3 regions of the Cumulibacter soli genome follow, and region 1 is predicted to be linked to each of the others. Evidence: predicted binding sites of a transcription regulator. Region 1 holds the regulator's gene; each other region holds the start of a gene.
What was found. Region 1 encodes LexA, which represses DNA repair genes until DNA is damaged. Its sites were predicted from a motif close to TCGAACANNTGTTCGA; they were not measured.
Positions count from the first base shown of each region.

Region 2: the regulator LexA is predicted to act here: its motif matches at 7,784-7,799, upstream of E1H16_RS05130 (HNH endonuclease signature motif containing protein).
Region 3: the regulator LexA is predicted to act here: its motif matches at 7,808-7,823, upstream of E1H16_RS15540 (HNH endonuclease signature motif containing protein).

Region 1 covers NZ_SMSG01000003.1:266,824-277,095, reverse strand. Annotated here, with positions in the region: gene E1H16_RS08085 (DUF4192 domain-containing protein) at 1-435, opposite strand, end outside; gene E1H16_RS08080 (spermidine synthase) at 671-1,420, shown strand; gene E1H16_RS08075 (SRPBCC family protein) at 1,465-1,917, shown strand; gene E1H16_RS08070 (vitamin B12-dependent ribonucleotide reductase) at 1,986-4,838, opposite strand; gene nrdR (transcriptional regulator NrdR) at 4,928-5,413, opposite strand; gene E1H16_RS08060 (hypothetical protein) at 5,633-6,235, opposite strand; gene lexA (transcriptional repressor LexA) at 6,542-7,243, shown strand; gene E1H16_RS08050 (phosphatase PAP2 family protein) at 7,247-8,014, opposite strand; gene hflX (GTPase HflX) at 8,024-9,415, opposite strand; gene dapF (diaminopimelate epimerase) at 9,474-10,272, opposite strand, start outside.
Region 2 covers NZ_SMSG01000002.1:290,411-300,682, reverse strand. Annotated here, with positions in the region: gene E1H16_RS05170 (outer membrane protein assembly factor BamB family protein) at 1-876, opposite strand, end outside; gene E1H16_RS05165 (DEAD/DEAH box helicase) at 894-2,612, opposite strand; gene E1H16_RS05160 (DUF3107 domain-containing protein) at 2,800-3,030, opposite strand; gene E1H16_RS05155 (TetR/AcrR family transcriptional regulator) at 3,143-3,802, opposite strand; gene E1H16_RS05150 (alpha/beta fold hydrolase) at 4,029-4,991, shown strand; gene E1H16_RS05145 (DUF3152 domain-containing protein) at 4,997-5,914, shown strand; gene E1H16_RS05140 (ThiF family adenylyltransferase) at 5,938-7,083, shown strand; gene E1H16_RS05135 (MGMT family protein) at 7,230-7,541, shown strand; gene E1H16_RS05130 (HNH endonuclease signature motif containing protein) at 7,812-9,704, shown strand; gene E1H16_RS05125 (ATP-dependent helicase) at 9,839-10,272, shown strand, end outside.
Region 3 covers NZ_SMSG01000007.1:43,826-54,097, forward strand. Annotated here, with positions in the region: gene E1H16_RS15515 (acyl-CoA dehydrogenase family protein) at 1-288, opposite strand, end outside; gene E1H16_RS15520 (acyl-CoA dehydrogenase family protein) at 285-1,391, opposite strand; gene E1H16_RS15525 (flavin-containing monooxygenase) at 1,432-3,303, opposite strand; gene E1H16_RS15530 (TetR/AcrR family transcriptional regulator) at 3,323-3,973, opposite strand; gene E1H16_RS15535 (class I adenylate-forming enzyme family protein) at 4,301-5,998, shown strand; gene E1H16_RS15540 (HNH endonuclease signature motif containing protein) at 6,045-7,775, opposite strand; gene E1H16_RS15545 (YdeI/OmpD-associated family protein) at 8,034-8,474, shown strand; gene E1H16_RS15550 (NADP-dependent oxidoreductase) at 8,553-9,554, opposite strand; gene E1H16_RS15555 (amidase) at 9,750-10,272, opposite strand, start outside.

The DNA of each region.
Region 1 (10,272 bases):
TTCGACGGGAACGCCGTACGCCGAGAACTCCGCGCAGAGAATCGGTTCCAGGTCCCGTACCGTCTCATAGGCGCGCAGCGCCGAACGGTGCACAGCCGCATGCTCCTTCGGATCGGCTGATTGCTCGTATTCGTCGCAGTACGCAAGTACCAGGCGATGTGGCGCCCCACGACGCGTCACCTCGACGAGGTGACTCACCACGGTGCGTGCTTGAGCGACGGTGCACGGCGCGTCGATACGTACCGTCATCACGACCGTTCCATCGCGCTGTAGTCCGATCGCCACCAGCGACCGCTCGGGACGGAACCCCAGCAGATATGGAATCGAGGCGCGCAGCTCGGTCAACCCCCTTACCGCGACCGGCTCGCTGGCAAAGACGTGAGGTATCTCGTGGGGGTCATAATCGGCTAGTTCATCGGGTTCGAAGGCGGTCATGCCAGTCAGCGTGCCTCGCGTATCCTGGGACGGAAAGCACGCCGCTTCAGGCGTGGAAACACACCGCAGCTGTGGATAGCACCCAGCGGCTGTCCGAGTTTGTCAGTCGAGGTATTGCGTGTCCGGCCGTTCCACGCACCGCCCGTTGGTGTGGTTGCCCGCCGATCGAGCCCGAGCGCTGCGTTTCGTAGCGGCATCACCATCGCCCGGCCAATTCAGTACCGACCATGCAGATGTGCGCATCACGATGGACGCAGATCGCTCGAACGGCTGGATGATCGAACTCGACGGCGTGCTCGCGTCCTACGTAGCCCTCGATGACCCGACGCATCTTGAGTTCGAATACACGCGCTGGATCGCCGACATGCTCGACGAAGTCCGCCCCGATGAGCACTTGGAGTTTGTTCACCTCGGTGGCGCCGCGTGCTCACTGCCGGTGTACCTGGCGACCCGACGCCCCGGATCTCGACAATTGATTATCGATTTCGATGCTGCATTGATTGACCTGATGCGTACGCAGTTCGGAATACGATCATCACGGCGATTCGCCCTGCGCACCGCTGATGCACTCGAGGGCCTACGAGCTCTGCCCACAGCGTCCGCTGATGTGATCGTGCGCGACGCTTTCAATGCCGACCAGACGCCGCAGCACCTTCGAGGCGCCGAGTTTGCCCGCGAGGTTGCGCGCGTCATGCGACCGTCGGGAATCTATCTAGCCAACATTGGCGATGGTCCTGGGCTGCCGATGACGCGGGAGCTCCTCAGACATTCACGCGAGGCGCTCGCATTGCGACCGACTGAGCGGCACAACGGGCACATGGCGATCATCAGCGATCCGAGCGTGATGCGCGGTCGCCGCAAAGGCAACGTTGTCGCCGCACTTAGTCGATCGCCGCTCCCCATGCACGGATGGCAGCAGGCTGTCCGGCGGGCAAATTTGCCCGCGCGTGTGACACACGGAGAACGGCTGTGGGCCTACCTCTAATTCAAGGTTAATAATGGTGCGACGACATCAAGGAGACAGGACACATGGCTGGGCCCGACGACAAATTCACAGTCACCCGCACCATCAATGCCCCTCGCGAAGCCGTGTGGAGGGCTTGGACCAACGCGCGTTCGTTGCACACCTGGATGCATCCTCGGGGTGTATTCACGCCGTTGGAATCGATCAAGTCAGATTTTCGTACCGGCGGCGCCTATGCCTACACGCTCGTCGTGCCGACCCGGGGGACGTTTCCCACGGCGGGAACTTTCCTGGACATCCAGGAGCCGCGGCGACTTCAGTTCAGCTGGGGCAACCCAGAAGACTCCGAGAAGAATTTCCCAGTGGTAACCGTAGAACTCGAGGCGAACGGAGACTCCACAGAACTCACCTTCACCCTCGAAGGTGTCCGTGACGATCGCGGCCAAGAGCGCAGCCTTTACGAACTGTGGAACGACGCGCTAGATGAACTAGAACGGTTCGTTAAACAGTCGTCATAATCGATTGCCGAGCCTACGAGGCCCCGATTCCAGATACCACTGGAATCGGGGCCTCGTATCACTCCAACCTAGCTGCACCCGGAGGTGCTGCCACATCCTTCACACACGTAGCAGGAACCTGCAGGCCGCATCTTCGTGCCACAGGACATGCACAGTGGCGCATCCGCACCCTTGCCCTGCAGCAGTAGATCCATGAGCTCTGCAGACGAATGTGCTTCGTCAACCGTTGCGGACTCAGCAGCCTGCTCGACGCGTGGCGCCTCGACCGCTACCGAGGTCGACATCGATGAAATCTCAGATGCCTCATCGTCGGTAGCAGTCTGCACGACGGGTGACGAGTAGCTCGCTTCCACCTGCGCAGCGCGCTCGGCAGCGGAGAAAATGCCCAACTCCTCACGCTTCTCAGTCGGCAAGTAGTCCAACGCAAGACGCCGGAAAACGTAGTCGACCACCGAGGCCGCGATGCGGATGTCCGGATCGTCGGTCATACCTGCGGGCTCGAAACGCATGTTCGTGAACTTCCGAACAAACGTTTCCAGCGGAACGCCGTACTGCAGCGCAATCGAGACCGCTACGGAGAAAGCGTCCATGATCCCGGACAGCGTCGACCCCTGCTTACCGAGGTTCAGGAACACTTCGCCGAGTTCGCTGTCCTCCGGGTACGACCCGGCCGTCAGATAGCCCTCGGCGCCGGCGACGCTGAAGGAGGTCGTCACACTCGGCCGCTGCTTCGGCATGCGCTTGCGCACCGGGCGCTGCTCGACGGTAACTGCCTCGCTGTCGGCGGCGGCATCATCGGACTTCTTCGTGGACAGTGGCTGACCGACCTTGCAGTTGTCACGGTAGATCGCCAGCGCCTTCAGACCGAGACGCCAACCCTGGTAGTAGATATCCTCGATCTCCTCGACCGTCGCCGATTCCGGCATGTTCACGGTCTTGGAAATGGCCCCCGAAATGAAGGCCTGGGTCGCGGCCATCATCCGCACGTGGCCCATCGGCGAAATCGCCCGCTCACCGACCGCGCAATCGAACACCTCGTAGTGCTCCGGCTTCAATCCGGGCGCGTCGATCACGTGGCCGCGTTCGGCGATGTACTCAACGATCGCTTCGGACTGTTCCTGCTGGTACCCGAGCGTCGCCAGCGCCATCGGCACGGTCTGGTTCACGATCTGCATCGAGCCACCACCGACCAACTTCTTGAACTTCAACAACGAGAAGTCCGGTTCGATGCCGGTGGTGTCACAATCCATCATGAATCCGATGGTGCCGGTGGGCGCGATAACCGAGGCCTGCGCATTGCGCCAGCCGTTCTCCTTGCCCAACTCCAAGCACAGTTGCCACTGGCGCTCGGCCTCACGCGTCACCGCGGTGTCGGCGGCGTGCATAGGCCGCATCGCGTCGTTGGCGGCCGCATGCTTACGCATTACGCGGGCGTGGGCATCGGCGTTGCGTGCGTACCCTTCGTACGGCCCAACGATCCCGGCCAATTCGGCCGAGCGGCGGTAGGCCGTACCCGTCATCAGGGACGTGATCGACGCCGCCAGCGCGCGGCCACCATCACTGTCGTAGCCAAGGCCATTGCTCATCAGCAAGGCGCCCAGGTTGGCGTACCCGATACCGAGCTGGCGATATGCCCGCGTGGTGACCCCGATCGGCTCAGTCGGGAAGTCCGCGAAGCAAATGGAAATGTCCATCGCGGTGATGATCAACTCGACGGCCTTGACGAACTTCGCGGAATCAAAGCTGCCGTCGCTTTCGCGGAACTTCATCAAGTTCAGCGACGCCAAGTTGCAGGACGAGTTATCCAGAGACATGTATTCCGAGCACGGGTTCGAGGCCGTGATGCGGCCCGACTCGGGATTGGTGTGCCAGTCGTTAATAGTGGTGTCGTACTGAATGCCGGGATCAGCACAGGCCCACGCCGCTTCGCTCATCTTGCGGAACAGAGACTTGGCGTCAACGGTCTCGATGACCTCACCTGTCTGCCGGGCGCGCAGTCCGAACTCGGTGCCGGCCTCGTATGCCTTCATGAACTCGTCGTTCACGCGCACCGAGTTATTCGCGTTCTGGTACTGCACCGACACGATGTCCTTGCCACCGAGGTCCATATCGAACCCCGCGTCACGCAGCGCACGGATCTTGCGCTCCTCGTTCATCTTCGTATCGATGAACTCCTCGACGTCTGGATGGTCAACGTCGAGCACGACCATCTTGGCCGCGCGACGGGTCGCGCCGCCGGACTTGATCGTGCCAGCGCTCGCATCGGCACCACGCATGAACGACACCGGTCCGGATGCCTCTCCACCGGAGGACAACAGTTCCTTGCTGGATCGGATCCGCGACAGGTTCAGACCAGCGCCGGAACCCCCCTTGAAGATGAGTCCTTCTTCGCGGTACCAGTTCAAGATCGAGTCCATCGTGTCGTCGACGGACAGGATGAAGCACGCCGACACCTGCTGCGGAGCAGCCGTACCAACGTTGAACCACACCGGCGAGTTGAAGGAAAACACTTGGTGCAACAACATCCAGGTGAGTTCCTCACCGAAGATCTGCGCGTCAGCGGGGCTCGCGAAGTAGCCGTTGAGCTCGCCAGCCTCGCGGTACTTATTGACTACCCGGTCAATAAGCTGACGCAAGCTGTGTTCCCGGCTATCGGTACCGACCGCGCCACGAAAGTACTTCGTGGTGACGATGTTCGTCGCGTTGATGCTCCACGATTCGGGGAACTCCACACCGCGCTGTTCGAAGTTGATCGAGCCGTCGCGCCAGTTGGTCATCACTACGTCACGGCGCTGCCAGACGACCTCATCGTAAGGGTGCACCCCCTCGGTGGTGTAGACCCGCTCGACGCGTAGACCGTCGTGCGGATAACGCGGCTCACTAGGCTCCGTGCTGCGGATGGGCTGGGCGATGTCGGTCATGATGGCCGGTGTCCTCTCTCGCGCTGTGACTGTCAGTGCGCCGTGCTGATGACGTTGATGGGATAGAAGTGGGTCGGATGACGCGTTACTCACGAAGAGATATCTAGGTTTTGTGACGGATCGGGCTCGGTGGCCTCGGCGCGCAGCAACTCAATCTCGCGCTCGAAGTCGGCGACGGATTCAAAAGATCGATAGACGCTGGCGAACCGCAGGTACGCCACCGGATCAAGCTCGCGTAGGGGGCGCAGAATCGCGAGACCCACCTCGTGGCTCGGTATCTCAGCGGCACCGCTCGATCGCACGGTCTCCTCCACTTGCTGCGCAAGTAGGGCCAAGGCGTCTTCGCTCACCGGACGACCCTGGCATGCCCGCCGGACACCTCGTACGACCTTGTCACGGCTGAACGGTTCGCTCACGCCACTACGCTTCGTGACCGCCAATACGGTCTCTTCGACAGTGGTGAATCGCCGACTGCATTCCTGACAGGAACGTCGACGGCGAATGGACTGACCATCGTCGACCTCGCGAGAGTCAACAACTCTCGATTCGGAGCACCTGCAGTATGGGCAGCGCATGTTGTCCTCCGCCGAGTACGAGCGTCTTGTGGATTCCTTGGGCATAACCCACCGTCCGCCTGTGGACAGCCGGTGGATGACCTGTGAGCATCTCGTGCACAACCTGTGGACGAACCACAAGCGTGTAACTACTAGATGTTGTGGTCAAGACTAGGACGGATCACAATGCGCCGCAACCAGAAACGCGGGGGAATTTCGACGGATGCGCGGACGGCGATGTCAGGAGCCAGGAACGACCAACACATCGCCGGCCTGCACGGCGTCATCGATAGCCAGTCCGTTCGCCGCGCGGATCGACTCGGCGACGTCGCCCACGTCACGGCCGTCAGCTACGCGCTCGGCGACCAACTCGATCGTCTCTCCACTGCGGGCGACGACCTGCGTGGATTCGGCAGGGCGCGGCTGCTCGGACAGACCGAGCGTCAACGCCGAGCACCCTGCGACCACGCCGACCAATAGACCGACGACCGTCACTCGCCCGCGCAGGGTCAGACTCAGTCGGCGCGGGCGATTACTGACTCCGCGCACCGGCGCAGCGACTACCGCGCGCCGCTCACTCACCGGATCCACCATGCTCCGAGCGCGCCGATCTGCGCGCCGCGGCGGCTCGGACACGACCGCCGGCACGATCGGATCCAACTGCTCACCGATCAGCCGCCGTACGGGGACCTGCTCGCGAGCACGCTCCTCGAACATGCCCAGGTCCGCGCGCGCATCACGCAACGCGGACGCACCAATAGTCGGTTGCGACGGCTGCTGGCGCCGGCCGCTCGGACCATCTATCTGGGGCCGACCGAACGGCGTAATCGTCAGGGGCTTCACGCGGCGCGTCGAAGTACGCGAGGGCGTTGCAGTCGAAGTAATCATGAGCCAAAGCCTCACTTATGCCACCGACAAGTTTTTGATGCGAATCTCGTCGGGACGTCCACGGGAAGACCAACCGAGGTTGGGCCGAACTGTTGTTCGATCGAACGTCTGTATCATTAGGCCTCGACCTAATGGCGATGTCAAGACATTTCGGCGTGTCTACTCGAACAAATGTTTGAACTGTGATCAAGTAGTTGGCAGAATGTGAATCGAGACGCCGAGTATTACGGCGCGACTACGACCGCTCGACGAGGAGCCCCCATGGCCGACAAGAAGGATGCGACGGAAGAGCCCAGTGACGGCGACGCCACCGTGCACCATCTCCCCTCCCGCCCTGATGAGGCGTCGCTCACCCCACGTCAGCACCACATCATGGAGGTCATTCGTACAGCGATCACTAACCAGGGATACCCGCCCAGCGTCCGGGAGATCGGCGAAGCCGTCGGGCTCGCCTCGCCGTCGTCGGTAGCGCATCAGTTGCGGCAGTTGCAGGCCAAGGGCTTCCTGCGACGTGATGCGAATCGCCCCCGCGCGGTCGATGTACGACCTGCGGAAGAACAGCATCCGGACGCTGAGCATGCATTGCCCGCCGCGACCTACGTTCCGGTCGTCGGACGGATCGCCGCCGGTGGCCCGATCCTCGCCGAGCAAGCCGTCGAGGATATTTTTCCGCTCCCCAAGGAACTCGTGGGCGAAGGCACCTTGTTCCTCCTACGAGTTACGGGAGATTCGATGGTGGATGCCGCGATTTGCGACGGAGACTGGGTAGTCGTGCGCCAACAGCCCGTGGCCGATCAAGGCGAAATCGTCGCTGCGATGATCGACGGAGAAGCCACAGTCAAGACATATCGGCAGCGCGACGGGCACATCTGGTTGATTCCGCATAACCCGGCGTACGAACCGATTGATGGCGACAACGCGACGATCCTCGGTCGAGTCGTATCGGTCCTGCGACGTATTTGACCCTCAGCGCTCGGCGCGCGGGCTGCGCCGCGGCACGCTCATCGCCGCGGTCGCCCGTTCGCCGAGCGGACTCGCCCAGAACCAACGGACGAACCACAGCAGAATAATGCCCGCGCAGGTTCCGCCGATCACATCTGAGACCCAGTGGTAGCCCATGATGAGCACCGCGATGGCGCACACGATGGGCGCAACGACCGCGTAGATAGCGATGACGCGCCGCACGGTATCGTTCGCGATGTATTCCATGGCGATCCATGCGCCCACCCCCACCAATACGGTCGCATTCACTTGGTGACCTGATGGGAATGCGCCACCCGGCGCCGGCGAGGCGTGCAGGTAGTCGCCGCCCGGATCTGTCGGAAAGCTGCGATCAAGCCAGGCTTTAATCGGATACACCGTGAGGTACATGAGCGCCGATGCGCTGAGCACTTGCACGAACGGCGCGTAGGTGCGGCGCTGCGCGAAGATCACGCCGCACATCACCAGGATCAGTACGAGGTTCGGTCCCCGCCCACCGGTCTGGCTCAGTACCCACCCGAATGCGTTCAGGAACCCGTGATCTTGCATGCCCCACGACAGCAGCCAGTCGCTACTCGTCGCGTCAAACTGACGCAGTAATCCGTCGAAACGCACATCGAGTAGGACGAGTAGCAAGATGGCTGCCGCGACGAGGGCGTGCCAGGCCCGCGGGCGATACGCTGCGCGTGGGCTCGGCCACGCACCGTCCGTATTTCCGCACGGCGGCGCCGGGCGGACTGTTGGTGCACTCACCAGGCCAGACTACGGGGCGCTGCGCGCGTAGGCTTCAACGGCCGATGCGACGCCCGGATAGGCCTTCCCGGTAATGGCGGTGCCGTCGGCGAGGTACTCGATCGTGTCGATATCCGCCCGATTGTGCAGCATTGTCACCAAGTCGCCCCGGTCGTACGGCACCAGGACATCGATGGTGACTGCCGGTCGTGGGAGCGCGCTGTCGATGGTGGCGCGCAGTTCCGCGATCCCATCGCCGGTACGCGCGGATACCGCGACGGCTCCCGGTAGGTTGCTCAACAACACGTCTAGGTCGTTCGGGTCGGCGGCATCAGCCTTGTTGACGACCAGCAACTCCGGAACGTCACCGGCATCAATGTCGGCGAATACCTCACGCACTGCGCTGATTTGCCCCATGGGATCCGGGTGCGCGCCGTCAACGACATGCAGTACGAGGTCGGCATCCTCGACTTCTTCCAGCGTTGAGCGGAACGCTTCGACCAATTGATGCGGTAGCGCGCGGACGAACCCGACGGTGTCGGAGATGGTGTACGCGCGCCCATCAGCGGTTTCGGCACGACGTACCGTCGGATCAAGTGTCGCGAACAATGCATCTTCGACCAACACGCCGGCGCCGGTCAATCGATTAATCAGCGTCGACTTGCCGGCGTTAGTGTATCCAGCGATGACCACGGAGGGCGTTTCGCGCCGTCGACGTGACGAGCGCTTCGTGGTGCGGCCGACCTTCATCGCCGCAATCTCACGACGAAGTTTGGCGATACGCGAATTGATCCGTCGACGATCAAGCTCAATCTTCGTCTCACCTGGGCCGCGCGATCCGATGCCGTCGCCACCGGCGACCCGACCGCCGGCCTGCCGCGACATCGAGTCGCCCCAGCCGCGAAGTCGCGGCAACAGGTACTGCAACTGCGCAAGTTCGACCTGCGCTTTACCTTCGCGGCTCTTAGCGTGCTGCGCGAAGATATCCAGAATGAGTGCCGTGCGGTCAATGACCTTAACCTTGACAACGTCCTCGAGTGCACGCCGTTGCGATGGCTGAAGTTCGCTATCAGCGACCACTGTGTCGGCTCCCGTAGACGCGACGATGGCGGCTAACTCCTTGGCTTTGCCCGAGCCGATGTACGTCGCGGGGTCGGGTTTCGTACGTCGCTGTAGGAGGCCGTCGAGCACCTCGGATCCTGCCGTCTCGGCAAGCGCGGCGAGTTCACGCAACGAATTCTCCGCGTCGCGCTGCGTCCCGAACTGGACCCCAACGAGGACTACGCGTTCCAGTCGGAGTTGTCGGTTCTCGACTTCGGTGACGTCTTGAAGTTCCGTGGACAGCCCCACCACGCGCCGCAGCGCGTGTCGATCGGCGAGGTCGAACTGTCCAGGATCATGGTCTGGTAAAGGAATCGTCATACTCGATCCATCGTCCCACTAATGGGACCGCAACGCACGTGAGTTTTCCGCTGCAGCGCTACACGATGAGTTCGCCGCGCGCGACGATCACAGCCGGCCCGCTGAGCAGGACCCGCTGCGCAGTCACGTCCGTGTACAGACGCCCACCGGGAACGTCGATGACGACGGTCCCCTCCTGGCGATCGGTGCGCGCCAGTGCAGCGACTGCCACCGCGCAGATTCCGGTACCGCAGGATCGCGTCTCACCGACGCCGCGTTCGTGTACGCGCATCCGCACATGAATGTCTACGCCGTCAATCGGCGCAGCGTCCTGGTAAAACTCCTGATTGACGCCCTCTGCGAAGAGGGTGCGGTCATATTCGGGCTCGGCGCACAGATCGAGATCGTCGACCTCAAGCCCAGCCGGAGAAAGATCGATCGCCAGGTGCGGATTTCCCATAGAGACTCCGAGTCCGGTAAGACGTCGGCCCTGCAGAGTTGTCGCGCTGACCCCGAGCACCTCGGGCGGGCCCATGTCGACGGTGATGGACCCATCGGCGTTGAACGCCGCGTACTTGATGCCCGCGCGGGTGGACACATCCAGGCCGGCGGTGGAGGCTAGTCCACGCTCCTGCAGGTAACGCGCGAACACTCGCACGCCGTTACCGCACATTTCGACGATCGACCCGTCAGAGTTGCGATAGTCCATGAACCATTCGGCACCTTTGTCGGCCTCGGGCACGTGCACGCTTCGTACCACCCGCAATATGCCGTCGGCGCCTAGACCGCGATGCCGATCAGCGATCTGTTGTACCTGATGAACAGTCGGATCGAATTGTCCGTCCGGATCGAACAGGATGACGAAGTCATTCTCGGTG
Region 2 (10,272 bases), on a different contig from region 1:
CATACCGTCGAGGGGAACCGCCTCGCTCTGGCGCTCCGGCAACACCCAGAGGGTGCCGTCGTCGGATCGAAGGAAGGTCGTCCCGTCCGAGGTGACGCCGTCGATGGTGGGATTACTGATGTCGCTGAGGTAACCACGGCCAACCTCGCTGGGCTCTCCGTCGGAGGCCTGATCGAGCACGACTTGGTACAACCACGGTTCAGTGTCGTTGGCGCGACACCGTTGCAGGGTGCCGACGGTCGACGATCCGGCAGCATCGAGGTTCTCGCAACTGGTGTGTTCACCTTCGATGTGGTCGGTCTCGGAGTTATCGACGGTAAACCGCTCGAACCCCTGGCCATCCTCGAACACTATTGTTTTCGCCGGATCGATCGAGAGGAATATGCCGTCGTCCCAGACGATCTGGTTGGGGCCGGTGGCTTCGATGGTACGTTGCCACTGCCGTACGCCGCTGGCGGGATCGAACGAGACAGCTTCATCGCAGCGCTCGCCGGAGGCGAAGATCAGCGTGACGTGCTGCGGGTTCACCCGATGTGCGCAGACCGTCGTATCGCTGCGCTGATAGCGCCACAGTTCGTCGCCGGTCGCCAGATCGGTCGCGATCACGCCGTGCTCGGTGACCTGCGCGATCACGGGGCCGGCAAGGTAATGATCCGGGTCCCACGTGCCCTGCTCGCTCAGCACCTGGGCCGGCTCGCCGGTCGGCGTCGCCGGCGGATCGGACGCGGTGGTGTGCTGCGTCGCGCTGTACGTACCGCTTCTCAGCGCGACGAGTGCGAGCGCGCAGCCCACCACCAACACGAGAACCCAGCCGCCGAGCCGAAACGACCATGGACGCGGCGTCGAGCGCACGTGCGGGGGCGTCGAATGCGACATGCTGCGGTTCGCGGGCGTTATTCGGCCGTACCGCTGGCCGTGGAGTCAGTTGCGCCGGATGCGTTCGACGACCCGGTCGCATCGCTTCGCTTCGCGCCGCCGCGGCGACCGCGAGAGCGACGGCGACGCGGCGCGCCGGAGGAGTTCTGTGCGTCCTTCGAGCCGTCGGTGGCCGGCTTGTGCTGGGCCTGCTGCTCGCCTTGTCCCTCACCGCTGGGGCGACGCGCACCACGGGTACGACGTCGCGGTGCGCCGGAGCGCGGTTTGCGCCGCGGTTCGCTTTCGGCTGCGCTGTTGCGGCCGCCGGCTCGACGCGAGTCTCGCTTACGCTCGCCGAGGTCCTCGACCTGTTCGGCGTCCAATCCCTCTCGGGTCCGTTTGCTACGCGGTAACCGGCCGGTGGCTTCAGTGGGGATGCCGAGCTCTTCGTAGAGGTGCGGGGAGGTCGAGTACGTCTCAACCGGTTCGGGGATGCCGAGCTCGAGGAGCTTGTCGATCAGCGCCCACCGGGGTAGATCGTCCCAGTCGACGAGCGTGATCGCGATGCCTTCCTTACCGGCGCGGCCGGTGCGGCCGATCCGGTGCACATAGGTCTTCTCATCCTCGGGGGTCTGGTAGTTGACCACGTGCGAGACGCCGCTGATGTCCAGACCGCGGGCGGCGACATCAGTCGCGACCAGGACGTCGACCTTGCCGGAGCGGAATGCGCGCAGCGCCTGCTCGCGGGCGCCCTGACCTAAGTCACCGTGCACCGCGGCAGCGGCGAAGCCGCGGTCTTCCAACTCGTTCGCTACGTTCTGCGCCGTCCGCTTGGTGCGGGTGAAGATCAGGGTGAGTTCGCGGTCAGGGACCTGGAGGACCCGCGCCAGCAGCTCGGGCTTGTCCAGCGCGTGCGCGCGGTAGACGATCTGCCGGATCGACGGCGCGGTCTGATTGTCGTCATGTGCCTCGGCGCGAATATGCGTCGGCTGCGTCATGAACTGACGCGCCAGGGTCACGATCGGACCGGGCATCGTCGCGGAAAACAACAGCGTCTGGCGCTCCTGGGGCACCATGCGCAAGATCTTCTCGATGTCGGGTAGGAAGCCGAGGTCGAGCATCTCGTCGGCCTCGTCCAGCACCAGGATCTTGACCTTGCCGAGGACGATCTTCGCCTGCTCGGCCAGATCGATCAGCCGACCGGGGGTGCCCACAACGATGTCGACGCCCTTTTCCAGCGCGGCGATCTGCGGCTCGTACGCGCGGCCGCCATAGATTGCCTCGACGCGGATCTTTCGTTTGCTGCCGGCCTGCTGCAGATCGCGGGTGACCTGTACGCACAATTCGCGGGTTGGTACGACGATCAGCGCCTGCGGGGTGCCGTCGGCGCCCTCAGCCTTGCTGGAGATCTGTTCCAGGATCGGAACGCCGAACCCGAGCGTTTTGCCGGTGCCGGTGCGGGCCTGCCCGATCAAGTCGTGCCCGCCCATGGCGATCTGCAAGGTCATCTGTTGGATGGGGAACGTGCGCACGATACCGATCTCGGCGAGCGCCTCGACAGTCTCGGTGCGGGTGCCCAACTCGGCGAACGTCGGTTGTAGTGCAGTCTCGCCGGGATCTTCTACGTCCTGCGCCGCGACATCCACTACCGGGGCGTCAAGTCCCTCGATATCGACATTGTCGGTGCTTGCGGCCGGTTCGGTAGTCACGGGTTCAGTAGCCTCGGCCTCGTGGCCTGAGGTTTGGGTGTCACTCAATTCTGGTGTCCTTCTGCGTCGTTGATCGCACGCACGGACACATCGAACGAGAAGTCTTGAGGAGCGCCCATCGTGGGTGTGCTCGACTCATCGGCTCGTGTCGCCGAACCCTCTGGTGAGTGTGATTCGGCGGTGCCCGCGCACATAAACATGGCTAGTCTAGCGCGCGGGCTCGCGTTCGCGGGGATTAGTCGCCTGCGGCGAAGCCCACTCGGCGTCCGTCGGCCTCACCGATCTCGACGTACGCGACCTTTGCCGAAGGCACGATGTACGCCCGACCGCGACGGTCAGCGAGTTCCAGCACGCCTTCCTGGTTGGCGAGGGCCTCGGTGACGGCCTGCTTGACCGCGTCGACTTCCTGCGCCGAGTCGATGACGAGTTCGCGGGGGGACTGGGTGATGCCGATCTTGATGTCCACGATGCTCCTTGTGCTTCGTCCGGTGCGCCGCGTGAGCGGCACGCGAACGAGGCTATGCCATGCGCGATGAGTTGGGCGTCGCAACGCGAACGCCCACAGCGAACGCCGTTGCTCAGTCCTCGTCCCGATGCGCGGCGGGGAAAGCGGAGAGCCCGCCCCACAGCAGTGCGGCGACCAATTCGATGGCGTCCTGGCGGGACATCGAATCGCGGTTTTGCTGCCAGGCGCTCGCGCTCGCGACGCTCACTCCGACGACGCCTACGCCGAGCACCCGAGCCCGGTCGGGATCGATCCCGGTGTCGCCCGCGATCGAGCGGGTGATCGCGGCAACGCAGGCTTCCTGGGCGGCGGCAACTTTCTCGCCGACCTGGGGGTCGTTACGCAGGTCCGATTCGAAGACCAGTCGGTAGCCCTCACTGCCGGAGTCGACGAAATCGAAGTACGCCGCGACGGCCGCGCGCACGCGCTCCTGGTTGTCGGCCGAACGCCCCATCGCCTCTTCGATGAGATCGGTGAGATCCCTGATGTGCGTGTCGAGTAGGCCCAGATACAGCTCGAGTTTGCCGGGGAAGTGTTGGTAGAGGACGGGCTTGCTGACGCCGGCGCGTTCGGCGATGTCGTCCATCGCGGCTTGGTGGTAGCCGGCGGTGACGAAGACTTGACGGGCGGCATCCAACAATTGTTCGCGTCGTTGCGCACGTGACATGCGGCCACGGGGAAGCGCGGGCGAGGACTGTGGCTCTGCGGTTCCGGGTGCATCGGGCTCAGCCACTGTGGCCTCCTAAGGTGACGGACGCCTCAGTGGAGCGCCATGTGCTGGAGTATCAGACTACTGATCGCCTCCGCGCAGCGCGCGGTGAGGAGGCGATCGAGATCGATTCGCAGCAAAAGGCCCCACGCGCCGCCTGGAGCGTTATCCTGGATGGCCGCGTCGAACACCTGGCGCGTCCGCGCCACACACCCGTTTTGCCATTCTAAGAGAGTCTGTTGTGTCCGCTGTGCCTGCAACCATCGTCGATCCGACCTCCCGTATCACGCCGTGGCCGGGACGGTTTGAGCGTGTCACCACCACGATCGGCGGCCAGGATCGGTCGGTGAACCTCTATGCGCGACATACTCCCGGACCGCCGAACACGACGCCGTTCTTCCACGTTCACGGGCTCGGTGGTTCGGCAACCAACTGGACGGACCTAGCAACCGCATTGCAGCGGGTCGGAGCGTCGATCGCTCTGGACCTACCGGGCTGGGGCGAGTCCGACCCAGCGCCGGACGGTAACTACTCGATCACCGCGGCGTCGCGCTGGACTATTGCGGCAATTGAGGCGGTCGCGGACCGACCGGTGCACCTCGTCGGAAACTCGATGGGCGGGCTGATCTCGATCAGGGTTGCTGCGATGCGCCCGGATCTAGTCGAGACGCTGACGCTGATTTCGCCGGCCGTACCCGGATTCGAGGCGCCGACGGACGCCGATCCTCGGTTGGCGCTGCTGGCCGTGCCGTTCCTGGGTGACCGTCTGCAGCAGCGGTACGGACCGGGCGACGACGCGATGGCCCGGGCAAAAATGTCCGCCGCGATCTGTTTCGCACACCCCGAGAACATCCCGTACGAGCGATTGCTGCAACAGCGCGACGAGGTCGCCGTACGCGCCGGCTATCCGTGGGCGAACGCCGCATTCTCCGGCAGTCTTCGAGGGCTAGTAGCCGCGCACCTGCACCGCCGCAAGGATCACCCGTGGCGGCTGGCCGCGACTCTGGACGTGCCGACCACGATCATCTGGGGTGCCGCTGATCGGTTGGTCCCGGTCAAGCGGGCACCGAAGCTCGGCACCACGATCTCCGGCTCGCAGGTGCACATCCTCGACGAGGTCGGTCATACGGCCCAACTCGAGGCTCCCGTCGAGACCGCGGAGTTCGTTGTTGACCTGGTGCGCCGGGCTTCCGCGGGCAGGGAGGCTGCGTAATCTCGATGAGTGATGACGGCGCTCTCAAGTCCGCGGTGAGCCGATATGGCTGGCGCGCCGTCGCGCTGCCGGCGCTCGCGGTGGTGATCATTGTGGCGTTGGTGATTTCGCTGCAGTCCGGTTCGGGCTCCGATGCCGCGGGCTCAGAGACGTCGGGCTCCGATGCGCAGGCGGCGGGCGGTTCCGCTGATACGTCGTCCCCGGCAGCCTCATCGTCGGCCGCTGGCTCGTCGTCTCCGAACGCGTCCTCGTCGGCGAAGTCGTCGTCGAAGTCTTCGAAGAAGTCTGGATCGTCGGGCGCTTCGGGTAGCAGTTCGTCGGCGGCGAGTCCGGCTGCGGATTCTGCGGCCCCCTCGCCGGACTATGTAGAAGCCGGCGATGGCACGTTGGCGGTGGTGCCGGGAACGAGTGAGAACCTCGGCGCAGGTGGTCCCCTCACGCAATTCGATGTGCAGATCGAGGGCGGACTCGGCGTGGACGGCGAGCAATTCGCCTCGTACGTCGAAGAGATCCTGGCGGACGAGCGCGGGTGGACCGCCGGTGGTCAGCGCAGTTTTCAGCGGACCAGCGATGGTTCTGCGGCGATGCATATCTTGCTGGTCAGCCCGCAACATGTCGAAGGCTATTGCCCCGGATACGGCACCGAGGGATACACCTCGTGTCGGTACGGCGACAACGTCGTAATCAACCTGGCGCGTTGGTCGGTGGGCGTGCCGGATTACGAGGGGCACTTGTGGGAGTACCGCCAGTACGTCATTAATCATGAGGTCGGGCACTACCTTGGGTACGGCCACGTGAACTGTCCGGGACCCGGGCAGAAGGCGCCGGTGATGCTGCAGCAGACGTTGCGACTTGAGGGATGCGTGCGTAACCCGTATCCGTACCCGAACAGTCCAGCGGACGACCCGAACGCGCCCGGCTGACGCGATTAGGCTGGATCGCGGAGGTGGTCCCCATCGAACCCATCGTTGAGCCATCGGCGCCGCTGACCAGTGACGACCGAGTGCGGTACTCGCGACACCTCGCGCTCTCGGCGGTAGGTGAAGACGGGCAACGGCGCCTGGCTGGCGCGCGAGTCCTCTCGATCGGTGCCGGCGGGCTGGGGTCCGCCGCGATGCAGTATCTTGCGGCTGCGGGTGTGGGCGTCATCGGCGTGATCGATGACGATCGCGTCGAGCGCTCGAATCTTCAGCGCCAGGTGATCCATACCGAGTCGGATATCGGTGCGATGAAGGTGGACTCGGCCGCAGCCGCGCTGGGTCGACTCAACACCGGGGTCGCGGTACGGCGGCACCCCGAACGGCTCACGACGCAGAATGCTGTCGAGATCGTCTCGGGGTATGACCTGGTGCTCGACGGCAGCGACAACTTTGACACGCGGTACCTGGTTAATGACGCATGCGCGATCGCCGGCATCCCGTATGTGTGGGGGTCGATCCTCGGATTCGAGGGGCAAGTGAGCGTGTTCTGGCAAAACGCGCCGGACGGGCTCGCGCGCACGTATCGCGATCTGCACCCCGTCGCGCCCGCTCCGGGCCTCGTACCGTCGTGCTCCGAGGCGGGCGTCATCGGGTCTATCTGTGGTGTCGTGGGATCGCTCATGGCGACTGAGGCAGCGAAACTCTTGATCGGTATCGGTCGGCCGTTACTCGGCTCAGTGCTGGTGTGCGATTTGTTGTCGATGTCGATGCGCACCGTCTCGTTCGCCTCGCGCGGGCTGCCGCCGATCACCGCCCTGAGCGAGCCCACTGATTCCGTTGAGGACCCGATCGCCGATCGCACGATTGATGCGCGTGAGGCGCAACGATGGATTACGCATCGCGATATTCAGTTGATCGACGTCCGCGAGGAGTACGAAGCCCAGATCTGCCGGATCGATGGCGCGATGCTGGTGCCGCGGGAGACGCTGACCGCGGACCCGGCGGCGTACTTGGCTACGGATCGTGACGTCCTGTTGTACTGCAAGTCCGGCGGGCGTTCTGGGCATGCGCTCAAAGAACTGCGGGCCGCCGGGTACGAGCGGGTATGGCACATGTCCGGTGGGATTCTGGGCTGGATCGCTGACGTCGATGAGAGTCTGACGAGCTACTGACCTAGCTTCGCGTGACGTAGTTTTCGCGTGTCGACCCAATCCGTTAGTTTCGCGCGTCAGGTTGGGTTGGCTGTGCGGGTTGGCTGTGCGGGCTGGCGTTGAGGCCATTCGGGTTTGCGTAACGGCAGTGATGGGAAGGTGTGGCGGTGAGCGCTGGGGCGTCGCTGGACGAGTACGCCGATGCCGTGCTGAGCGTGGTCGAGTCGATCCCGCGTGGCACGGTGATGTCTTACGGCCACATCGCTGCGCGTGTCGGCGCGGAACTCGGTATGGGTGGACCGCGGCAGGTGGCGCGGGTAATGCGCCAATACGGGGCGAGCGTGCCGTGGTGGCGGGTACTGCGCGCCGACGGTACGCCGGCGCCGGAGGTCGCGGCGCGCCAGATCGAGCACCTCAGCGCGGAGGGCGTCCTACTGCGGAACGGGCGCGTGGCCCGATCCGCCTTCGCGGAACGCTAGTCCCGGATCCGCCGACAGCGCGCCGACCAAGATGCGCGCTATGGCGATGGTGCCAGTGCGGTCGATCGCGGCGCTGGCGCGGATCTTCCGCCGGTCCGGTGTCGCGCGTGTCGAGCCAAATTAGGACCCGGTCGGCTTGGCGCCGGCTCGTCCATCCGGTGCCACACGCGTGCTGGCAGTTCGATGCGACAAGTTTGTCCTGAGTCATCACAGTTCGCGCGCGTGACCTATTGCCATATGGTTCGAACATATGTACGATAAGATGAGACGATGAGAACCAACAGATGGGAGGGCTGCGGCGTGTCGGTCGATGCGGATACTGGTGCTACGGCCCTCCGTCGTGATGGGGATCGTGCCGCGGGCACTACCGGGTGTGTTGCTGGTGCTGATCCGTTGCGGTTTGTGCCGGCGGACGCACGCGCGGCTGCCGACGCGGGGGTTGCTGGTCCGTGGGTGGTGGCCTCGGCGCTCTCGCGGGAGATCCACGATGCCCTCGCCCTGCTGGCGCAGGGCATGGATGCGTTGTGCGCGATTGGTGAGCGTGGTGCTTTTCAGGCGCTGGATCCGCAGTGTCTGCTGAGAATGGCTGGTGAGCTTGAGCGGCACCGCACCCGCGGCATCATGGTTGATGCGCGGCTCGTCGAGGCCGCGGAGGAGGACCCGTCGTTCGCGGTCGTGACTGGGGAGAAGCGCGTGGCGCATGCCCTTGTCCGGTCGTTGCGGATCAGTGTCGGCGAGGCGAATGCGCGAGTGCGCCGGGGTAGGCAATTGTTGCCGCGTAACGGGTTCAGTGCGGGTGAGCAGCCGCCGGAGTTGCCGCAGTTGAGTGCGGCTGTACGGGCTGGCAGTGTGACGAGCGGGCAGGTCGATGAGATCGGCGCGGCGATGCGCCGCATCCGCACGATCGATGGGCTGGACGCGTCGCTGCTGGAGCAGGCCGAACAGGCGCTCCTCGAGCAGGCGGGCGCGTTGGGCCCGACTGACTTGAAAGCGGTGGGCGAGCACCTGGATGAGGTGTTGCTGCCGGATGGGCGGGGCCCAGGTGCGGAAACTACCGCGGCGCGGCGTGGCCTGCGCATCGGTCGCCAGCGTCGGGATGGCACATATGCGATCACCGGCTTTCTGACTCCGGAAACTAAGGCGCGTGTGGATGCGGTCTTGTCACCGCTCGGTGCGCCTCGGCCGACGGTGGACGGCAGTCGGGATGCGCGCTCGGCCGATCAGCGCCGTCACGATGCGTTGTATGACGTAATGGGCCGCGTGCTCGACCTAAACGGTGTCCCCGCGTCGGGCGGGACGGCGGCGACGGTACATATCACCGTGGATATGGACGCGGTCATGTTGGCGCTTGGGGTGGTGCCGGATCCCTCGAGCGCCGAGTACGCCGACGACCAGTTCAGCACTCAGAGTGTCAGCAATGCAGGTGGTGATCGGGCCCGGGATAACCGGTCGCGGTACGTGGGCCGCCTCGCCGGTGGGGACCGTCTGACGTGCGCGGAGTTCCTACGGTTGGCTGATGAGGCGTTGGTGATTCCGACATGGATCAGCGCGGCCGACGGAATTGTGGCGTACGGGCGTTCACGGCGGATCGCCAGCGTGGGGCAGACGAACGCGTTGATCGCGCGCGATCGTGGCTGTTCGTACCCCGGGTGCGATGTGCCGCCGGATTGGTGTCAGCGGCACCATGTCATCGAGTGGTGGCGCGGCGGGCGTACTGATCTTGGCAATCTGACTCTGTTGTGCGGGCACCATCATCGCGAGTTCGAAAAGAACGGTTGGGTGGTGCGGATGGTCGGTGGGCTGCCGTGGTGGGTCCCGCCGCCCTGGATCGATCCGGACCAGCGGCCAGTGCTGAACACGCGGATCCGGATACCGGACCAGCAGGAGATCGACGACGCCGCCCGACACGCCAGCATCCGACGATCGGGTTGTGATGATGCGCGCGCGACCGGAATGGTGGTCGACGACGAAGAGTGCCGCGAAGAAGACCGTCTTGACCCTGCCGACGAATTGATAGCGCTGCTCGCGCTTCATGTCACGAACCCGCGCGAGCGCGACAATTTCCATCACGAACTCGCCGACCTGCTCGCGGCCTACACCGGCACACGGGGTGAGCGTGTGGCCGACCGCGCCGGTGCCGCGCCCGCACCGACCGCAGCGTGATCGGCGTGCGCGGCGGTTCTGTGCCCGCTGCCGAAGCCAAGGGCAATCCGGTCATGAGCGCGGCCACCGGATGCCGCGAAAACTTGTCGGGGCGCTTCGGCAGACTAGAACGCAACAGCCGGAAAGGAGAGCCCGTGGCAACAGTGACGCCAAGCGTACGGTTGGTGCGACCGTCGGGACGTCCCGCGATCGCGTGGCGCGCGGACCAGGACGCGGACGCCGTAGTCGCGCATACCAAAGGTCGGCTACGCGTGCTCGGTGGTCCGGGCTCGGGCAAGACTTCGGTGCTCGCGCGTGCGGCTGCGGCGCGGTTAAACGAGGGTGCCAGCGCCGACGAGGTTCTGCTGCTCACCTTCACCCGACGTGGCGCCGCCGCCCTACGCGACGCCGTGGTCGCCGAAACTCAGGTCGCGTTGCGGCAAGTCCCAGTGCGGAGCTTTGAGTCGTATGCCTGGGCGGTACTCGATCGAGCCTGGCGGCGCCGCGACGACTGGTCGGCCCCGCGCCTGATCACTGGACCCGAGCAAGACGCCATCGTCCGCGACTTGCTCGCCGGCGCCCTGGATGG
Region 3 (10,272 bases), on a different contig from region 1:
CGTCAGCAAATCGCGCAGATAGGTCGATTTCAACTGGTCGGAGCCGAGCTCGTAGATCACTCGCGCGTGCAGGTGATCTCGGTCGGCGCGGCCCGGTGCGCCAACGCGACGGAACTCTTCACCGACGATCTCAGCGTCCTCGGCGGATAATCCTCGTCCGTACCAGTCGGCGCTCCAGGTCGGAGCCAGCCAGCCCGTGTCGACCGCGGCCTGCAGGAACGTCGCTGAGTCCATACCTGGCGTCCACGCCGACGCCAGGAATTCACGTACCTCGTCGCGGATATTCACGCCGCATTCTCCTTCGACTTCAGCAGGGTCAGGTAGTCGGACTTCAGTTGTTCTGGAGTACCGAGGAGATGCCGGTTCGCTTCGGCGCGACGGCGATAAAGGTGTGCTGCCCGTTCCACCGTGAACCCAATTCCGCCGTGCACCTGGATGCCTGTAGCGGCGACATCGACGTACCGGTCAGCGCAGTAGAACGCCGCGGCCGCGACGAGCTCGTCGGCCTCATCTTCTGCGGCGACGAGCGCCTCTATCGCCTGCCGGGCAACCGAAAGTGCGGACTGCTCATTGACGAAGCAGTCCGCGAGCATGTGCTTGATCGCCTGGAAACTACCGATCTCACGGCCGAACTGGACACGTTCACGCGCGTACTGCACAGCGACCTGAAGCGCCGCGCCCGCCCCGGCGGCACTCTCCGAGGCGAGCGCGAGCCGGGCTGCCACGAGTGCGTCGCGGAATGCCTCGATTGCCTCGTCACCGCTGGCGAGCAGACTGGCCGGTGCCTTATCGGCAGCGATGTCGGCGAGGCCACGGGTCAAATCGAACGTCGGCCGCGCGGTGATCCGCAGGTCGGAGGCGTTGACTGCGGCGATTTCGGCGCCGCCGGCGCCTACGAGAATCACGACCTCGGCAATGTCTGCGTCGATCGCGTAGCGGAAGGTTCCGCTGGCACCGCCGTCGTCGGTGATCAGTTTCGCCGCTGTAGCAACGCCGGGATCCTCACCCGCCCACGCGACGGTGACGATCGTTCCGCTAGCGATCCGGGCGAGCAGATCGGCAGCGACCGGGTTGGTCGCGATCGGCGCGAGCAGTGCGGGCGCGAGCACTCCCGACGAGAGAAACGGTACGGTCGCGAGTTCCGCACCGAGCGCCTCGGCGACCCGACCAACCTCAATCAAGCTGGCTCCCGACCCGCCGTGCTCCTCGGGAATCAGCAGCGAAGCGACGCCAAGGTCGACGGCGAGGGCACGCCAGTTCGATCTCGCAGCGTCCGCGTCGCGCACCACGCCTGGACGTGCGACGGTGTGCTCGGGGAGTTTGTCCTGGCAGAAGCCGCGGACGGCGTCCGCGAACTCCGCGAGTTCAGCCCGCGTGGATTCTTCGCTCATGCGGTGGTCCTTCCATTGTGTCTACGTCGTTCTTACCGGATCAGCTCAACTCGAGGCCGGGCAAGTCACCGCGAGCGCGCCAGTCCTCCAGCATCTTGAAGAACGGCACCGGTCCGGCGCCGTACCGACCGTCGCCCAGACCACTGAACCGTGACGGCTGACCTTCGTTGTTGTAGTACCCAGGAGTGCACTCGCGATAAAAGTCCTCGGCCATCGTGGCCTTGTCGATGATCTCCTGACACCACCACTGCTCGGCCTGCTCGCTGACATCGACGACTTGCTCGCCCCGCGCACGCGCCTCGGTGACGATGTACCGCAGGTGATTTACCTGCTCGCTGAGCGCGTGCGGAACGTTGACGGTCGAGGCGGTGTGCACCAACCCAAGGAAGAACATGTTCGGAAAGCCCCGCGACTGTAGGCCGTGATAAGTCTTCGCGCCGTCCGCCCATTTCGCGGAGAGCGTGATCCCGCCTCGACCCGTCACGTCGTAACCGGAGCGGCGGGTGTAACCGGTACCGACCTCGAACCCCGTCGCGAAGATGAGGCAGTCCACGGGGTACTCGACACCGTCCACGACGACGCCCTGCCCGGTGAGTCGCTCAACCCCCTTGCCGTCAGTGTCGATCAAGTGCACATTCGAGCGGTTGTAGGTGTCGAGGTACTCATCGTGGAAACACGGTCGCTTACAGAACTGGCGGTACCACGGCTTAAGCGCCTGCGCCGTGGCAGGATCTCGCACGACGTCATCCACTCGGGAGCGGATTCCCTCCATCTTGCGGAAATCGGAAACTTCCATCAGGTGTTGCTTCTCGACGGGAGTGAGGCGGCGCCCCAAACGCTCCGAGGCGCGCTTCGCCGCAATGCCAGTCAGCCCGCGGAAGATCTCGGTCCACCCATCGCCGACCAGGTCGACCTCTTCACGACCGCCGGTCACCAAAGAATTGAAGTTCCGCATCCGCTCGCGCTGCCAGCCAGGTGGCAGAGAGTTCCACCATTCGGTGTCTGTTTCCCTGTTGCCGCGGACATCGACCGAGGACGGCGTCCGCTGGAACACGAACAGTTCCTTCGCCCAGGCGCCAAGGTGCGGCACGCACTGGATCGCCGTTGCGCCGGTACCGATAATCCCGACGCGTTTGTCGCGTAGACCGGTGAGGTTTCCGCTGGAGTCGCCGCCGGTGTAGCTGTAGTCCCACCGACTGGTATGGAAGGTATATCCCTGGAAATCGTTGATACCGGGGATCCCGGGTAACTTTGGACGATTCAGCGGGCCGGTCGCCATTACGACGTACTGGGCGCGCATCTCGTCGTCGCGGTCAGTACGAATTCTCCAGCGAGATATTTCCTCGTCCCAGACGATATCGGTGACGCCGGTCTGGAACGTGGCGTCGTCGTACAGCGCGAAGTGCCTGGCGATATTACGAGAGTGTTCGAGGATCTCGGGCGCGAAGGAGTACTTGTGCTTCGGGGTGTAACCGAGTTCCTCCAGCAGCGGCAGATAGATGTAGGACTCCACATCACACATCGCACCCGGGTAGCGGTTCCAGTACCAGGTACCGCCGACGTCCCCGCCCTTCTCGATGAGCCGAATCTTGCCGAATCCGGCCTCACGTAGTCGGGCGCCAGCCAACAGCCCACCGAATCCGGCACCGATGATCGCGACCTCGACCTCGTCGGTGAGCGGGGCACGGCTGAACCCGGGATCGACGTACGGATCATCGACATAATTCGAGAACTCGGCTTTGACCTCAACATACTGTTCGTTGCCGTCTTCGCGCAGACGCTTGTCCCGTTCATGGCGGTACCGTTCACGAAGCGCATCCGGATCGAAGGGGATATCGCCAAGCATGGTCTTGATGGCGTCGATGCTGTCGTTAATCGTCGTGTCGTTAACGGCCCTGTCGTTCATGGTCATCGTGCGTTCCCTTCGGTAATCACGCATGCATCCGCGACGCGGCTCGTTGCCCCGCAGGCCGCTGCGCTCGCTCGTCGTACCCGAGATGGCGCAGGACGGTCCGCTGGTAATGGTCGACAATCTGCTCAAATGACAGCGCGCCAGCTGGGTCGTGCCACTCGCGTACGCCGTTGAGCATGTCGAGAATCGCGATCGTCGCTAGTCGCGGGTTGGCCACGTCGAATACGCCGCAGCGCACGCCGTCACCGATTGCGCCATGAAAGGCACTGCGGTACTCACCAGTCAGCGCGGATAGCGCCTGGCGCTGTTCGTCACCGAGTTCGTAATGCACCGGCGCGCCGACGACGAGTTTGAGGCGATCGCGCTCACTGATCCACAAATGCAGTCGCACAGCGTCGGTGATCCGCTCCTGCGGTGCTATCGAAGCGTCGGTCAGGATCGGGATGATTTCGCCCGCGAAACTGCGCATGAAGTCGGTGAGGATGGCGTAGAGGATCTGCTGCTTGTTCGCGAAATGGTGATACATCGTGGACGACGAGATACCTGCCGCATCCGCGAGATCACGGATCGAAGTGGCACGGAAGCCGCGTTCGCTGTACAGCCGAGCGCCGGCATCAAGGATCGCCTGACGGACCGTCGGTCCTTCATCGAGTGATCGTTTGCGGGCCATGCGTGGCCGTCCTGTCGTGGGGCGAGCGGTCGTCGGGTGAGCGGTGATGGACAAGGATTGGCGTGCGATCCATCTGTGTCGATCGTTCGATCGGCACCCCTGACGGTAAACGGCCGTTCGCGGGCGGTCAACAGCGTGCGCCACGTAGCAGCGGTCGTGTTGACGGTCTTCGCGGGACCGACTTATGGTGTCATCTGATCTTGTGTCGATTGTTCGATCGACACTGTCATCGATCGGCACGACAGCCGCGCTCGTGCTCGCGGCCCGAATCGTCGTCCGTCCATCCGTCGGCCATACGGTCGGCACTCGAGGAAGTAGGTCAACCGCATGCCGGTACTCCGCGACCATGCCGAGATCCGTGAGGCGCTCACTGCGCCAGGTTCCGCATTCGAGATGGAAGAGGTCGAGGTCCGCGGGACACGTGTACGCGCCTGGCGCAACGCTCCGCCATCGCTGCGAGCGATGCTGGAATCGACCTTGGATTCGGCCGATCGCGATTTTCAGGTGTTCAACGACGAACGAATGTCGTACGGCGAGCATTTTCGCAAGGCCGCGGGATTGGCGCGAGTTCTGCGGGACGACTACGACATCCAGAAGGGCGACCGCGTCGCGATCACGATGCGGAACTTGCCGGAATGGTCGGTGGCGTTCTTCGCAGCGGCGAGCCTCGGAGCGATCGTCGTGCCGCTGAATGCATGGTGGACGGCGCCGGAGTTGAAGTTCGCTATCGATGACAGTTCCCCGAAGGCGCACATTGTCGACACCGAGCGTCTGGTGCGTCTTGAGGAGGTATTCGCCGAGCTCGGCACTGTACCGCTGGTAGCCCGCCCGAGCGAGCAGGTGTCGATTCCGATCCGCGATCTCGCCTCGATCGGTGAGGCGACCGAGTTGCCACCTGCGGAGATCGCACCCGACGATATGGCGACGATTTTCTACACATCCGGCACGACCGGCCGCCCGAAGGGCGCGTTCGGTAGCAACCGAAACATCTGCGGGAATGTGATCAGCGTGGGCTACTCCGCGGCGCGTGCGGCGCTGCGGGACGGCAAGACGCTGGAAGATCTCGCGGCACCGAAGCCGCCAATGGTTTCGTTGGTATGCGTCCCGCTCTTCCACGGCACGGGCTGCCACTCGGTTTTGCTCGGAGCGATGCAAGGCCGCGCAACGCTGGTCCTGATGCATAAGTGGGATCCCGCGGTCGCATTGGACCTCATCGAACGCGAACGGGTCACCGCGATGACCGGCGTACCGACGATGGTGCTGCAGCTGTTGTCGCAGCCGGACGTCGAAAGCCGCGACTTGTCGAGCCTGACCACGGTCGGCACCGGCGGTGCTTCGGCGCCGCATGGTCTGGCCGGACGCGCTCATGCTCTGCTGCCCGGCAGCGACATCGGCAACGGATATGGGCTGACGGAGACCTCTTCGATGACCACGGGCACCCGCGGCAGCGACTACGCGGCGAAGCCGTACAGCGTCGGTCAAGCGGTCGCGATCTGCGAAGTGAAGTGCGTCGATCCAGCCACCGAGGAGGAGGTCCCGGCCGACGAGATCGGCGAACTGTGGATCCGAGGCGCGAACGTCGTGCACGGGTACTGGAACCGCCCGGAAGCGACAGCTGCCGCGATCACCGACGGGTGGCTGCACACCGGCGACCTCGCGCGTATTGACGAGGAGGGATTCATTTCCATCGTCGACCGCGCGAAAGACATGCTGATTCGTGGCGGCGAGAACGTCTACTGCGCGGAGGTCGAGACAGTTATTCATGACCATCCCGAGGTCGACGATTGCGCTGTCATCGGCGTACCGCACGAGACTCTGGGCGAGGAGGTGGGCGCGGTCATCCAGCGTTCACCAGGCTCGTCGCTGACTAGCTCGGAACTCCAGACGTTCCTGTCCGAGCGGATGGCAAAGTTCAAAGTACCCACGCATATCTGGATGCGCGAGGACGAGTTGCCGCGCAACGCTGGCGGCAAGATCCTTAAGGCCGATCTGCGCCGAGAGTTCGTTCCCCAGCCCTCGGCGTAGCCCGAGACAACGGCGTCGAGCGGGCGCGGCGCCCCGCGAGGCAACATCACGCCACCGCTTCTGCCGCTGTCGCTGTCGCTGTCGCAGGACGCGCTACTTCGACGTTATAGCTCGCGAGTAGTTCGGCAAGTTCCTGATGAAAAGCATCCCGATCAGGGGGATCGTCGATGTGAGCGGCAAGGAACGCTATCAGGTCATCGGCGGGGTCGAGTTGTTCGTCGCTCCTCGCCACCGCCTCCCGCGCTGCGCACGCGCGCCTCGCGATGTCATCAAGCTGTTCCTGGTCTGGTAACTGGATCCGCGCGTTGAGAATCGGCCTTCGGTCAGGATCGATCCGTGGCGGCGGCGTCCACCACGGAAGCCCGTCAAGCATGTCGATTCGCCATCCCGACGAATCGAGTTCTCGGTGGTGCCGCCCGCACACCAGCGTCATGTTGCCGATGTCCGTGTCTCCGCCCCGCCACCATTCGACGACGTGGTGTCTCTGGCACCAATCAGGCGGCGCATCACATCCGGGGTGCGAACATCCTCCGTCGCGGGCAATCATCGCGAGCGTCTGACCTTCGCTAGCAACCCGCCGCGATCGCCCGTACCCGATGATCCCCCGCGACTCGCTCATCCAGGTCGGGATCAGCATCGCTTCTCCTGCGAGTCGCTTGAGGTCGTCGAGCGTGATGCGGTCACCGCCGGCAACCCGTCCGACGTAGCAGGAGCCGGACACCCTCGCGTTGGGCGAACCGATTACGGAGTCGCTGCCCGTTTCGTCGCCCGGTACAAGCGCGGTCAGCCCGAGTTCCCGCATGATGCGGTCGGCATCAATAACGAGATGGACAGTCGCTGATGTACCCCCACTCGCGGGCACGCCCGATAGATCAAGGAGTCGCTGCATCGCGTCCTCGAACGCGTCATGTTGGCGCTGCGGGGCGCTTCGCTCGTCCGGCGTACCGTCGTCCGCGGGACGAGGCGCGCCGAGGGGACCGAGCACCGCGTCAAGTTTCGCCTTTGCGCTCGCGGTCAGGTAGCCACTGATCGGGTAGAGCCCGTCGTAACGCCTCGTGCCCACGCGCAACCCGCGGCGCGCTTTGGCGATCTCCGGGTCGGGACCTTGCCCGTCGGGAACGAGGATCTGATTGATCCCCTCACCCACCTTCCGTACATCCGCTGGCCCGACAGAGGCGCTCTGAGCAATCAGGATCTGCTCCGCCTGCTCGCGCAGCGAGGGGTCGATATCGGGGATCGTCTCTAATCGACGCATGGCTGCGCCGGTCTCGTCAATGTTGTCGAGGGTGACACTTCCTTCTCGAGCGGCCTCAGCCAAGGCTGGCAGCGCGGGAGGCATTTCGCCTTCGCTGAACCCGTTTCGCGGGAGCAGTTGCTTCGCTCGGCGAGCACGCGCCGACGCCTCCCGCGAACTTATCTTGAGTTCTGTGGCAAGCACCCGAGCAATGCTCGCGCGCTTCTGCCCTGCATACTCCGCCAGTCCTTCTGTCTCAGCGGCCTCAATGACACGGCTGTCGAACAGCACGCTACGGGCTCGGTGCGCTTCGAACTCGCGAGCGATCGCGAGCAGGCACTCAGGACCAAGGGCGGCGAAATCGCCACGCTCACCAATATCGATCAACGCGTTCAGCCCATTCGATAACTGGCCGAACGCATCCGATAGTTCACGCGAGAATTCCTCAGCCACCGCAATAAGCCGCGGCCCTTCCATCGGATTTTGTCGCGCCACGTCTCGCGTATCAGCGGGCACGAAGCGCAAGGGATCCGTATCACTCACCTGTGCCCACCTCCCATCACCTGACACATCTATAGTACATCTGTTCGACTTGTTGGTCAAGGATCTGCCCCTCTAACCGTTCAAGAGGTCCTTCTGGGCGCCTGCGCTAGTGGACTTCCATGGCACCCGACGTCCTGCCGAACCCGCGACCCCCTGCGAAACGACGACGCCAAACCAGCACCGGAACTCGTCGCCGTCTCGATCGACTCCGACGCGCAACGATGACGACAATTCAGCACCGCGGTCGTAGGGTGAATCATGCTCACACTGACGACGTCACTAGAACCATTTGGACCCGCGTGCGCGATTTTCTTGACCGATGAGCAGGTCGCCGAACTCGCCCCGGTGAAGAATCCACCCGTCATCGTGACGATTGACGACAAGGCGCAACGCTTGCGAATCGCCCGGATGGACGGTCGTAACTGCATTGGATTCTCAAAGGCCGCTCGCGCGGCACTCGGGGTCGAGATCGGCGATACTGTCACGGCCACGATCCAACTCGACTCCACCGAACGCACCGTCGAAGTCCCGCCGGAACTCGCGGCAGCGTTAGACGGCGAGCCGGGCGCCCGCTCTGCGTTTGACGCGCTTTCCTACACCAAGCGTAAGGAGCATGCGCGTTCCGTGGCCGAAGCGAAGAAGGCCGAGACGCGCGAGGGGCGCATCGCCAAGATCATCGCTACTTTGTCGACGCAATAGCCCAACTGGCGCTATCCGCCGAGCGCTGCGGTACTCGCGGCCGCTGAAAGATAGGCGTTCGGGCTCTGGTGCCGTCGACTAACTCTGCTCCGCGACGCGAACCATGCGCTTGCCGACATTCTCACCCGCGAGCAGTCCCACCAATGCCTGGGGCAACTGCTCGATCCCCTCGAGCACATCTTGCACGACTTTCACCTTGCCGTCCTCGACCCAGGATCGAAGCTGCGCGCGGGCCTGATCGAACTCGTCCTGGAAGTCAAATACCAACAGCCCTTCCATCCGGATCCGCTTGGTCGTGATCAATCCGGGGACTCCACGCGGGCCGGCCTCAGGCGCCTCGCCGTCGTACGCCGACACGCTGCCGCAGCACACAATTCGACCGTGCTGATTCAGCAATCGCAACGCATACTCCAGCGTCTGGCCACCGACGTTATCGAAATACACGTCAACGCGATCGGGGCACGCGGCCTTCAGATCCTGGTAGTAGGTCTCGCTGCGGTAGTTCACCGCAGCATCGAAGCCAAGTTCGTCAGTGAGAAACGCGGCTTTTTCCGCGTTGCCGACGATTCCCACGACGCGGCAGCCATGCAACTTAGCCAACTGGCCGACGACGTTTCCTGTTGCGCCGGCGGCTCCGGAGACCAACACGGTCTCCCCCGCCGCAGGGCGGCCAACCGACAGCAATCCGAAGTAGGCCGTCAGTCCGGTAATGCCCAGGATGCTCATGTAGTGGCTGAGCTCGCCCTCGACCGCTAGGGGCTCTACCTGTCCTGCGGGCAGTACGGCGTACTCCTGCCAGCCGAAGTCTCCGCCCACGATGCTTCCCGCCGCAATCCCGTCGGCACCCTCAATTACTTCAGCTAGCCCGTAGCCCGCCATCACATCGCCCTCATTGAGCTGCGAGCGGTACGTCGCGCCCTGCATCCACGCCCGGTTCGCCGGATCGATGGACACCAGCAAATTTCGGCACAGCACCTCACCCGCGGCCGGCTGCGGCATCGGCGCTTCACCCAACTCGAAGGTGTCGACTCCGAGTGCGCCCGTGGGGCGCTTGACGTATCGAATCTGCCGGTTCTGCACGGGGTACCTCCAACGCGGTGAGCACGGTCACGCCAACGGTACCGAGTCACGCTGGCCGCGCAACCTGCGGCCACACAACTCTCAGGCGCCACGACAACTCCGGGCCCACGGGTTTCGTGCTCCCGCGGGCCCGGAGTTCCGCACCCGTGTCGTGAACGCGCGCTCACCTCCTTTCGTTGCAGCATCGGTCTGCTGCTACGCCGCCGCGAGCGACCCCAGCGGCGCGATCAGGCCGACGTTCTCGGTGGCCGCCTCATAGGCGGCACCCACACCAAGCAGCGACGCCTCGGAAAACGGCTTGCCCATGATCTGCAGGCCGAGCGGTAGACCGCTCGCGTTCAGGCCGCAGGGAATCTGCAACGACGGCAAGCCAGTCAGATTCATCGGCAACGACAGCCGGACGTAGCCTGGCGTCGCGGCCTCGACGCGCCCATCAGGGAACTCGTACACCGGGTTCTCGGCAGGTACGGCCGGCGCGAACGTACTCGGTGCAACGAGAACATCGCAGTCCGACATCATGTCCATCCACGCGGCTTTGAACAACTGGCGCATCCGCAGAGCATCGACGTAATCCGTGGCGAGGATCGTCTCGCCGACCTCCAGCAACTGCCGTGTCTCTTCGGTGAATAGCTCAGGACAGCTCCGCATCGCCTTGCGGTGATAGGCGCTCGCTTCCGGCATCATGATCGCCCACTCCATCGCGGTGAGATGCTTCGTC